DNA from 2 places in the Rheinheimera fenheensis genome. Region 2 is predicted to be linked to the other one. Evidence: riboswitches for the same ligand, from Rfam matches in the RefSeq annotation. Region 2 holds a riboswitch; the other holds the start of a gene.

Region 1 (6,095 bases), on a different contig from region 2:
ACAAAACCCTGGCCGAGCGCCTGGGCGGCTTATAACCGTTTTACTGCGTTGTCCTGCATCAACGTCGTTAAAAGGTGCTGCCAATGCAGTGCCTGCGCAGTTGCATCTGGCCGCGACAGATACCACAACCAACAAAACCCGCTATATAACTGCCTAGCCCAGGGCAGCTTTTGCTTAAGCATCGGCAACAGCTCAGGTGTGCCACGCTGCACTGCATAATCTTCGAGCAATGCTTGTGTCTCAACCCCGGGTAACGTGAAATGCAAACTGATGGCAGCTAAATCCAGGCTGCTGTCAGCGCGCTGACTGTACTCAAAGTCGAGCAGCCAGAGTTTGTCGCTGGCGTAGAGCAAGTTACCGGCATGCAAATCCAGATGACACAAAACCGTATCAGCATGTCGATGTTGTAACTGTATCGCTGCCAGCTGCAGCTGGCGCAGCAAGCTCGGCTCTGGCGTTACTGCTGGCGGTAATGCCTGCACCAGTTGCTGCAGGTATTGGCTGCAATCCAGCTCGCTGCTTTGTACCGCTAACTGATGATAAGCCGCCACGGCCCGCACTAAAGCACTGCGGCCATGCTGCTGATAATCAAAGGGCACGCCATCGGCGATATAGTCGCTTAACATCAGCTGGTAATGATTATTCAAACACAGCGGTGCCGGTGCGAGGCCTTTAGCCGCGGCGGCGTGCTGACAGCGCAGCTCCTGCTGGCGGCAGATAGCCGAATTGGCAGGGTAACAGCGTAGCACATAGTGGCTGTTGGCTGTTTTTACGTAGTAACTTTGGTTACTCTCGCCGTGCGATAAGGCGGCAAACGTAAGCACGGGTTGGTCAACAAAAAACTCCAGCTGCTGACAAAGCTGCCTTAGGTGCTCAAGTTCACTGCGGGTTGCTGCTGATAGTGACTGCGCCAAATAAAGTACCCAACAATTGCAATAACGGTATACAGCATAAACAAGCCGGTTAAGAAATACAGGTGTTTTTGTGCATAAACATAAATCGATACCGCATCTATCACTACCCAGTACAACCAGTTCGACACCAGTTTACGTGCCACCAGCCAGGTGGCCATCACGCTAAACATAGTGGTTTGCGCGTCAACGTAGGCAAAATCAGCCTGAGTGTAATTTGCCATAAAAGCCCCCAGAGCCAGGCCTGCCAAAGCCGTGAGGGCAATTAACAGCGCATGGCGCTGCCAGCACCACTCATACACCGGACCACGTTCGGCCGCACTGCACTGTTGCAGCTGACGCCAGCGCCACCAGCCATACAATGCCATAGCAGCGTAATAAAGCTGCAACAAGGCATCAGACAACAACGCCGACTGCCACATCACATGGGTAAATAAAAGGGTGCTTAACAGCGCTGCCGGCCAGCACCACAGGCTTTGCCTAAGCGCAAGCACCACATAAGCCAGCGCCAGCACAGTGGCAATAAGCTCGATGCTATGCATCAGCTGCCACTGCGCTATGGCCTGGCTTAACAGCTGATTCATGGCCGCAAATCACCATGAATAAACTTCACTACAAAAACCACCTTGCCGTAGTGCTCGAACGACCACTTAATACAAGCCTGCAGCGCCTGCATCACAGTGTCGTACTCACCAAACAACTGGGTGCTCATGGTATTGGTAAGCACCTTAATATCCGGGTACTGGTTTAGCTGCTCAATAAAGCCTTTTATCGGGGTTATGTAGTCATCCGCCAGCGGATACTTACTAATTTCAACAGACAGTTGCATTAGCTTCTCCTTAAAACTGATAACTGGCACTGGCACCAAAACGGCGCGGCTCGGAAAATTGCTCGTATACATGCGGCTGGTAGCCGTCGCGAGGGTCGTTACCAAAGTAGAAGCCACGCACACCAATATCCTGATCCAGCGCGTTACGCGTCCACAGTGCCAGCTCCCAGTTGGCCAGCTGATAACTTAAGCGCGCGCCTAACAGCTCATAGCGGCTCGAGCGGGCATTATGGCCATCAGAATAAAAGAAGCTGTCTTTACCCTGTAAACTCAGGTTAAAGGTTAACGCCTCGGTGATATACCAGTCGGTCGCCAGGCTGTATTGGAAGCGCGGTGCCTGCGCCTGCTCGCGGCCGCTAAAGTTATCACCGTCCAGCGTAACATAGCGGCCAAGCTTGGTTTTAAGCCAGCTGGCCGATAAAAACAGTGCCAGTTGCGGGTGCAGCTGCAGGCGGTTTTCCATCTCAATACCGTAGTTACGGCCGCTGCCGGCATTATCAATAAAACCGGCAAATTGCGGGCCGCTGTTCGGGTTTAGCCAGCCTTTTACCTGCATATCATCACGCCACATATAAAACGCGGCCACACGGGCGGTGATGCTTTGATCCAGGGCACTGCCCTTTACACCAAACTCGGCGTTATACAGGGTTTCCGGCTTAAAACTAGCTTTGCTGTTCAGCTCGGCTAAATTGCCGTCGGCGGCTTTCGCCAGCGCATCGCCATTTACACCACCAGCCTTGTAGCCACGTGAGGCCAGCAAATAAATAAGTGCCTGATTATTCACTTGGTAATTCAGGCTAATATTGGCGCCCCACATGGTGTCATGGTTTTTAATGGCATTGGCGCTGCTATCACTGTAGTCATCGTCGTAGCGCTCTAAGCGCAGGCCAGACACCAGGCTCCAGCCACTGTTAAGCGGTGTGGTTAACTCACCATATACTGCAGCATTAGTGCGATTCAGGCTGCTGATAAAGCTGTCGGCCTGCCATAAATCCCAGTTCCAGAACTGGCGGGTTAAATCAAAGCCCTTGTTGGCAACATAAAGCCCCAGCACCCAGTCACTTTGGCCAAGTTTACCTTCGGGTGTAGAGACAAAGCGGTAATCCAGTGTCAGCTGATCACGTGCACGCAGGTAACGGTCAGTGGTGGAGTATTCATCCGGGTGAATACCGACATAGCTCCAGTCTTCATCAAAGCCATAATCGCTGTCGGCACTGAGCCAGCTTAGCTGGCCTTGCAGGGTGGCGAATGGCAAGCCGCTGTAATCGGCTTTTACCGCCAGCGCTTTGCTGCGAATTTGGTCCTGACCCGGCTCGTCTGACAAGGTGGTGCGGTTACGGTCCAGCGAAAAGGCGTCATAGCCATTATCCTGATCGGTCAGATGGGCAATAAACGTCAGCACCAGCGCATCCGTGGTCTGATACGCCAGCTTGGCGCGACCGGTAAACTCGTCAATGTTATTGGTGTCGTCGCGGTTTAAAAAGGCGTTATCAATAAAGCCGTCTGAGCTTTGCTGCTCTAAAGACAGGCTATAACCCAGCTTGCTGTTCAGGCTATTGCTATACTGCGCGGCCAGCTGCCGGCTGTCATAATTAGCCAGCGTAGCGCTAAGTTTACCCTCAGCAGTTGCTGTAGGGCCTTTGCTGGTTAAGTTCAACATACCTGCTAAGGCATTAGCACCAAAGCGGCTGGCTTCCGGGCCGCGAAAAACCTCGAGCTGGGCAATATCGCTAATGCCGCTGATGCCCAGCCCCGAGTAATCGATGCCATCAATTAAAATGCCAACTGAAGGGTTTATCGTATCGACAAACTCACTACGCTCGCCAATGCCGCGAATTTGAATATAGCGACCACGCGAGGCGCCGGCAGCAAAGTTGACGTTAGCAAACTGGCTGAGTAAATCGTCCAGGTGCTGCGCCGACGTGCGCTTTACGTCCTGCTCACTGACTACAGCGATACTACCTGCTAGCTGCTGCACCGACTGCTGGCGTAAATCGCCCTGCACGGTTAGGCGTTCAATAGCGGTTTCAGACGGACTGGCAAGCGCAGTAAAACTGCTACATACGGCTAAGGATAAAATTGAAGGTAAAACACGCATTGTTGTATGAATCTCCAAACTTCAGAGATCACACCAGCTTGAGGAGTTAGCACCATCCCTCCGCCGGTATAATCCGGATCAGGTTCTAAGGGTTCGCCTGACGGCATCTCAGCAATTGCACCCCTTGGTCGCGCCGCAAGTGTATAGCGTTTTATTGGTCCATGCAATGCACAACGGCGCCGCAACGCCTATAGTTGAAGCGGAATTATGTTGTTTCCGCCGGCTTATTCGCTGACAAGGACACATGATGAAAAGCTATGTAGAGCGCGTTATTGCTGAAATTCCGTTATTTTTTTCGCACTTCAGCCAGTGTTTGTTTCGCCCAAGACACTTTATTCAGCAACAACTGGCAATTGCCGAACAACCCGATGAAGTCAGCAAAGGCGTTGAGTTTCTTATTTTATCTTTTCTTATTGCGCTGTTTATCAGCCAGTTGTTACCCGAAGCAGTAAACCCTGTCACCCTACCCAGCGACGACGCTGCTTTTACTAATTTGGCCAGTAGCGCACTGTTTGATTTATTTCTGTTATTTTTCGCCGCTGCTATCGCCTTTGGCTGCTTGAAAATGGTGGGTGCTGGCGGCAGCTTCTTTACCTTTTTTCGTTTGTTTGCCTTTTTCTGCGGTATCACCATGGTACTGTTGGTATTTGCCAACGCGCTGACCAATATCGGCATGATAGATCCCACAGTTGCCAAAAGCTGGATCCAGCTGGAGCAAAGCGCTAAAGCATTGCAGCCCATGACAGCACAGCTTTTGTGCAATACTGATGTCTCAGGCGAGTTAGCAGCCAACCCGACAGCAAGTGATGCTCTACAGCAGCAACTGGCGCAGGCGCAAAGCCTGTACCTGCAAGCAACAGAGCGGCCGCTGTTTTTGCTGGGAGTCGGGTTACAAGCAGGTATGCAGCTTATTTTGGTCTGCTGGCTGTTTATTGCCTGGTTTGCCTACGGTAAGCAGCAACAACTAAGTAGCGGCAAAATTATATTCTCCGCGCTGCTAAGCCTGGTGTTTGTTTATGCGGCCAGCCTGCTACTCAGCCTGATGCAAACCGGCAGCCAAATGATGGCATTGTATCGTGCCTGTCCGCCGGGTTAATCTGGCTTAGGCGCGCCTATTAAACACCTGCCAGTCAGCGTTAAGCTGATTAGAGAGTTGCGTTAGCTGCTCACTAGCACCGGTAGCAATGCCTGCGCTATAGCTTAACTGACTAATATTGTCGTTTAAGCGGTGAATATTATCGGCAATATCATCAGTAACCGCTTGTTGCTGCAGCGTAGCACTACAAATACTCTGATTAGCACTGTGAATGCCCTCAACCGCAGAGGCCAGCTGTGCAAAACGCTGGCCGGTCTCCTGTGCCAGCTGCACGCTATGATCGGCTTGTTGGTGTGCTTGCTGTATCACTTGTACCGCACTGGCAGCCTGCTGTTGCAGTAAGGTCACCATAGTATTAATTGACTCTGTCGCCTGCTGGGTATTGGCGGATAAGGTGCGCACCTCGTCTGCGACAACTGAAAAACCGCGCCCCGCTTCGCCGGCCCTTGCTGCCTCAATCGCTGCATTAAGCGCCAGCAAGTTAGTTTGTTCAGAAATTTTACGGATCACATCGACCACTGCAGAGATTTGGCCAGACTCCTGCTGCAGTTTTTGCACCACAACGGCACTTTGTGTCAGCTGCTGTGCTAAAGCTGTAATGCCGCCGGCACTGTCTGCTGCAACCCCTCGACCGGATGAGCATAGCAGCTCAGCTTGCTGTGCCGCCTGCGCCGCAGCACGGGCATTATCGGTAACATCCCGCACGCTGGCACTCATTTGCTCTACTGCTGTGGCCAACTGCGCCGCCTGCCCGGCCTGATCCGCCGCACTGTGGCTTACGGTGTCACTGCTTTGAAACACTGTGCCAGCCTGCTCACTTAACGCGATAGCACTGGCGCCCAACTTAGCTACCAGCTGTTCAAAATGACTGATCATCTGGTTTAGCGCCTGCGCCGCTTGTGCAATTTCATCGCTACCCTGCGCATTGGCGCGCAGGCTTAAATCTGAATTCTGTTGCACTGCCTGTAGCAGGTCACGCAGCGCCCAAAGCGGCCGGCAAACAGAACGCTGTACCCGCCAGATCAGCAAACTTATTAGCAGAAATAACCCCAGTACCGACACCACAAAACCCCGCACCAGCATTGAGGTAAAGTGCTGAGCTTCATCACGCACAGTGGCCCCAGCGGCAAGTTGCTGCTGAATAAAAGCCTCAGCTAACTT
Region 2 (6,095 bases):
CTCATTGCGCTGCGATAACCACTATCTACACGCTCCACTTCACGCGCCACCAGGCCATAGCAGACATAATTCACTGCCGAGCAGCCGTATTTTTCCGGCAAGGTCGCGCCAAGCAGCCCCAACTCGCCCAGTTCATTCATAATTTCGCGGTGAAAATGCTCTTCACGGTTCGCCATCAACACCCGTGTTTGCAGCTTTTCCTGGCAATACTGGTGGGCGGTATCGCGGATCATCCGCTCTTCTTCCGTTAGCATGTTGCTAAATGCAAAAGGGTCCTGCCAATCAAAATGTGCACGTGCCATAGCAAATTCCTCAGTAAAACCAGCAAAGTAATTTTAGTTATCGCCAGAGTAGCCTGCTTTCATGTACAGTTAAAATATAATAATTCTGTATCAGGTATAGTTTTTAACTATGGATATCCGCCAACTCAGTTACTTTGTTGCCGTATATGAGCAAGGCAGTGTCAGCGCCGCAGCGCGCCAATGCTGTGTGGCACAGCCATCGCTATCGGCTGCCCTGCGCCAGTTGGAACAAGAACTGGGCGTCACCTTATTTATCCGTCTGCCAAAAGGGGTAACACCAACCGAAGACGGCGATAAGCTATACGGCCATGCCGGCCGCCTGCTTAGCCAATTGCAGTCGTTAAAAGCTTCGTTCAGCGAGCCGGTAGCTCGGGTAAAGTTCCGTTTGGGGCTTATTCGTGCTCTGGGCGTAGAGCGTATGAGTCAGTTGCTGCGCGAATTTAGTAATAGTGTGCCGGGGTTAGAGCTGCATTTAGTCGAGCCGGATGAGCCCTGTGATGCGCGTATTATTACGCCGCAGCTGCTTAAAGCCGGTGAAGCCTTTGCACCTATCTGGCACGACAGTTATTTGCTTGCGCTGCCGCCTGGTTCTGCCCTGATGCTGCAGGACAATATTGGCCTGGCCGATTTTGAAAACCTGCCGCTGATTAAACGCACCCCCTGTGATGCCTGGAACAGCCTTTACCCGGAGATGGTGCGCCGCGGTATTAAGCCTGATCTGCGCGCCAACATTCAAACCATCGAATACGCACTGGGGCTGGTATCCGCTGGTGTTGGCTGTGCGCTGGTACCGAACTTTGACAATATGCAGCAGCGCAGCGATGTATTATTGCGCCCTATTGCCGACGCAAAGCTGGAACGCACCATCGGCCTGGCATACCCGAAAAACAGCAGTAGCAATGCACTTGCAATGTTGTTACAGCAGTGTCAGCAGGCCAGCGCCCGTTAATTAGATCAGCAAAAGCATGTCACCTCTGTTGCCATACTGCTACACTGGCGCCACTAGCTACCGGTTATGATTTGACGATATTTATGAGCCAAAACGCCAGTTTTTACTTTCACGATTATGAAACCTGGGGCGCCGATCCTAAGCGCGACCGCCCGGCGCAGTTTGCCGGGATCCGAACCGATTTAGACCTGAATATTATCGGTGAGCCGGATGTCTGGTACTGCCAACTGGCCAATGACTACCTGCCGCACCCCCAAGCGGCGTTAATTACCGGCTTAACGCCTCAGCTGTGCAATAAAAAAGGCCTGAGCGAAACTGACTTTATGCAGCGTATTCTGCAACGCTTTAGTACGCCCAATACCTGTGTACTGGGTTATAACAACCTTCGCTTTGATGATGAAGTGACCCGCTATAGCCTGTACCGCAATTTCTATGAGCCCTATGGCCGCGAGTGGCAACACGGTAACAGCCGCTGGGACTTAATCGACATGGTGCGAGCTTGTTATGCGCTGCGTCCCGACGGCATTAACTGGCCACAGCGCGAAGATGGCAGCCCCAGCTTTAAACTGGAAGAGCTAACCCGCGCTAACGGCTTAGCTCATGAAAACGCCCATGATGCGTTATCCGATGTCTACGCCACCATTGCCATCGCCAGACTGATAAAAGAAAAACAGCCTAAACTCTTTAGCTATTTATTTGAGTTACGAAAAAAAGCCAAAGTGGCCGAGCTGATTGACGTCGCCGGTATGACACCGCTGGTGCATGTATCGTCAAAATTCCCGGCTACTCAAGGTTGTGTTAGCTGGGTGGTGCCGCTGGCATTTCACCCGACGAATAAGAATGCGGTGATTTGTTATAACCTGCAGGCCGACCCCACACCACTGCTGGAAGACGATATCGAGACCTTACAGCAAAAGCTGTACACCAAAACGACTGATCTGGCTGAGGGCGAACAGCGGCTGGGCTTAAAGCTTATTCATTTGAATAAATGCCCGGTTTTAGCACCAGCAAAAACCCTAACAGAACAGCGCGCCGCAGAATTTGGTATTGACAGAGCAAAGTGCCTGAAGCATTTAGAATTTTTACGCCAGCACCGTGAAGTGCAGGCCAAAGCTATTGAGTTGTATGAGCAGCTAAATGAGTTTGCCGCAGAAACCAACCCGGATTATCAGTTGTACAGCGGTTTTATCAGCGATGGTGACAAGCAAAAAATGGCGCAGTTGCATCAGCTAACGCCAGAGCAGTTGGCGGTAAACGCGCCGATGTTCAGTGACGAGCGCCTCAACAGTCTGCTGTTTTTATACCGTGCCCGCAACTACCCTTACAGCCTGACTGACAGCGAACAGCAAAAATGGCAGCGCTACCGCACGGATAAACTGATGCATGGACTGGATAACCCAAATTTAACGATGGAAGACTTTAGCCTGGCGCTGGAAAATCTGGCGCATGAGCACGCCAGTGATGAGCAGAAGATGAAAATTCTTAAATCACTTTACCTGTATGTGCAGAGTTTATAAAACACCGGTTGCAATCAGACCTTGAATTTCGTTAGCAATACGTGAATACTTAGCACCATCTTGTCGGAGTGCCCAGCTGTTTACAGCGGGCTGAGACCGTGAAAACGGGATCCGTTGAACCTGATCAGGCTAATACCTGCGAAGGGAAACAAGGGGAAATACAGCATTTAACCCAGGCCAAATCCGCCCGTCGGATTTGCTGACTGTTATAACCTGCCCCCACTCCGGACAAGCAACCTCAACTTGTTAACCGGAGCTTGCTATGTCTGCTACACCTTTATCAAAACGTGAGTTACGCGCCCATGCCCGAGCCTATATTCAGGCACTGCAAGGCGAAAACTTTCCCGGATCCAGCCGTCGTTACCTTGAATGCGGTCAAAGTGGCATTAAAGTGCCCGTACGGGATATTCACCTTAGTCCCAGCCGTTTAGCCGATGGCAGCCTTCAAGCTAACCCGTCACTGCCGGTGTATGACACTTCGGGCCCTTATGGCGACCCCACGCAGCCGTTAGATGTACTAAAAGGCCTGCCTAAGCTTCGGCTTAACTGGATTAATCAGCGCGGTGATGTAGCCCCCTCGCCCGAGCTGCCATATGCCGATATCGCACTGGATGAACAGATCACCGAATTTGAGCATCAGCCGCTTAAAGCCAAGCCTGGCAAAACAGTCACCCAATTACACTATGCCCGTGCCGGCATTATTACGCCAGAAATGCACTTTATCGCCCTTAGGGAAAATATGGCCACAGCAGATGATGGCGTCAGAACCCATCAGGGCGAAAGCTTTGGCGCAGCTATCCCTAAGCAAATCACCGCAGAATTCGTGCGCCAGGAAGTGGCCGCCGGCCGCGCCATTATTCCGGCCAATATTAACCACCCGGAAGCAGAGCCGATGATTATTGGCCGCAACTTTAAAGTTAAGGTCAATGCCAATATCGGTAACTCGTCGGTTAGCTCCAGCATTGAAGAAGAAGTGGAAAAGCTGGTGTGGGCCACGCGCTGGGGCGCAGATACCGTAATGGACTTATCTACCGGCCGGCGCATCCACCAAACCCGTGACTGGATTATCCGTAACAGCCCGGTGCCTATTGGTACAGTACCGATTTATCAGGCGCTGGAAAAAGTAAACGGCGATGTCAGCCGGATAAACTGGCAGGTGTTTTATGACACCTTAATCGAGCAAGCTGAGCAAGGGGTCGATTACTTTACTATTCATGCCGGGGTGTTAAAAGATTTTGTTGCCTTAACCGCGAAGCGGGTAACCGGCATCGTCTCACGCGGTGGTGCAATTATGGCGCAGTGGACAAGGTTGTATAACGAGGAAAGCTTTTTATATCAGCATTTTGAGCAAATTTGCCAGCTCTGTGCAGCTTACGATATTTCATTATCACTGGGTGACGGCCTGCGCCCAGGTAGTATTGCCGATGCCAACGATGAAGCGCAATTTGCCGAGCTGCGCACCCTGGGCGAACTGACCAAAATTGCCTGGCGCTATGATGTACAGGTGATGATAGAAGGCCCGGGCCATGTGCCGATGCAGCTTATTCAGGAAAATATGACTGAGCAGCTAAAGCATTGCCACGAAGCACCGTTTTATACTTTGGGCCCGCTGACGACCGATATTGCACCGGGTTACGATCATATTACCTCTGGCATAGGTGCTGCGATGATTGGTTGGTTTGGCTGCGCCATGCTGTGCTATGTTACGCCAAAGGAGCATCTCGGCCTGCCCAACAAAGAAGATGTAAAACAAGGTCTTATCGCTTACAAAATTGCCGCCCATGCGGCAGATCTGGCCAAAGGCCATCCGGCAGCGCAGCAAAGAGACAATGCCCTGTCTAAAGCCCGCTACGAATTTCGCTGGCAGGATCAGTACCATCTGGCACTGGACCCTTTCACCGCTAAAGCTTTTCACGATGAAACGCTAAGCCACGAAGGCGCCGATACCGAACAGTTTTGCTCAATGTGCGGACCGAAATTTTGCTCAATGCGGCTTAACCAGCAAGTTCAGCAGCAAGAGGCATTAACTGATGCTTGAGCAATTATCTAAAGCAAAACCCATCGTCTGGACTATTGCCAGTTCAGACAGTGGCGGTGGCGCCGGCATTCAGGCGGATTTACATACTTTTGCGGCAATGGATTGCCATGGTTGCAGTGTAATTGCGGCTGTCACGGCGCAAAATAGCACAGAAGTGGTTGGTTATGAGGCTGTGAGCCCTGCATTGTTTATCACCCAACTGAATTGTCTGCTTGAGGATATGCCACCTAAAGTAATTAAAATAGGGCTGATTCCTGATGCCGGATTGTTGGAGCAATTAGCCAGCTGGCTGGCGCAACATAAAACGGAATATTCTTTTGTGGTTGTAGCCGATCCGGTGCTAAGTAGCAGTAGCGGCTATAATTTTGTCCGGCAAAGCACACTGAGCCTCTGGCGGCAAAAGTTGTTACCCTTGCTGGACCTTATTACCCCCAACCTGCCGGAACTTTCCCTGCTTAGTCAGTTGCCGCACTCTGAGAGTGAGTTGCAAGCTGAGCAATTATTGCAATGGGGCGCAAAAGCCGTACTGGTAAAAGGTGGCCACAATAGCAATACAGTCGATATCACTGATCAGTTTGTCAGCCCAAACAGTCGCTTTCAGCTTACCCTACCCAGGCTCAGCGCGGTGCATAACCACGGCACCGGCTGCGTTTTATCCAGCGCAATAGCAGCAGCCTGGGCTCATGGTTATGAGCTTGCGGATAGTATTATTGTTGGCCGAGCTTATTTGCAACAAGCGCTGTGCCACAGCTACGCGACAGGCAAAGGCGCCGGTAGCTTACAGCATCACGGCTGGCCGACAGAGCCGCGCTATTTTCCCAAACTAAAACAGCCGCAAGATACTCACTACGATACGCTCAGCTTTGCCGCCATCACCGACCCTATCGGCTTTTATCCGGTGGTGGACAGTGTGCAATGGCTAAAACGTTTGCTGCCACTTGAACCGGACGTTATCCAACTACGCATAAAACATGGCGCTGCTTTGGAAATTGAACAGCAGATAGCCGAAGCTGTGGTATTAAGCCGCGACTACAAATTGCGGCTACTTATCAACGACCACTGGCAGCTGGCAATTAAATACGCTGCCTATGGCGTGCATTTAGGCCAGGAGGATTTAGCTGAAGCAGATTTACCTGCAATAGCTGCCGCCGGTTTACGTCTGGGCATTTCAACCCACAGTTACGCTGAAGTATTACGTACGCGTCAGTTACAGCCGTCTTACATCGCATTGGGGCATATTTTTGCCACCCAAACCAAGCAGATGCCATCACAACCCCAAGGCTTAACCA

What was found. A riboswitch is a leader RNA that binds a small molecule or an ion and turns the genes downstream of it on or off. The one in region 2 is predicted to bind thiamine pyrophosphate.
Region 1: another riboswitch for thiamine pyrophosphate. It lies ahead of ABGI61_RS04785 (TonB-dependent receptor); the one in region 2 lies ahead of thiC (phosphomethylpyrimidine synthase ThiC).

What each region holds. Positions count from the first base shown of each region.
Region 1 is NZ_JBDPJM010000002.1:395,780-401,874, forward strand. Features, by position in the region: gene ABGI61_RS04765 (MerR family transcriptional regulator) at 1-35, shown strand, start outside; gene ABGI61_RS04770 (phosphotransferase family protein) at 30-914, opposite strand; gene pnuC (nicotinamide riboside transporter PnuC) at 866-1,495, opposite strand; gene ABGI61_RS04780 (YkoF family thiamine/hydroxymethylpyrimidine-binding protein) at 1,492-1,740, opposite strand; gene ABGI61_RS04785 (TonB-dependent receptor) at 1,751-3,838, opposite strand; TPP riboswitch at 3,877-3,973, opposite strand; gene ABGI61_RS04790 (hypothetical protein) at 4,086-4,934, shown strand; gene ABGI61_RS04795 (methyl-accepting chemotaxis protein) at 4,941-6,095, opposite strand, start outside.
Region 2 is NZ_JBDPJM010000015.1:50,011-56,105, forward strand. Features, by position in the region: gene ABGI61_RS16180 (acyl-CoA dehydrogenase) at 1-302, opposite strand, end outside; gene ABGI61_RS16185 (LysR family transcriptional regulator) at 412-1,251, shown strand; gene sbcB (exodeoxyribonuclease I) at 1,323-2,768, shown strand; TPP riboswitch at 2,823-2,933, shown strand; gene thiC (phosphomethylpyrimidine synthase ThiC) at 3,031-4,806, shown strand; gene thiE (thiamine phosphate synthase) at 4,799-6,095, shown strand, end outside.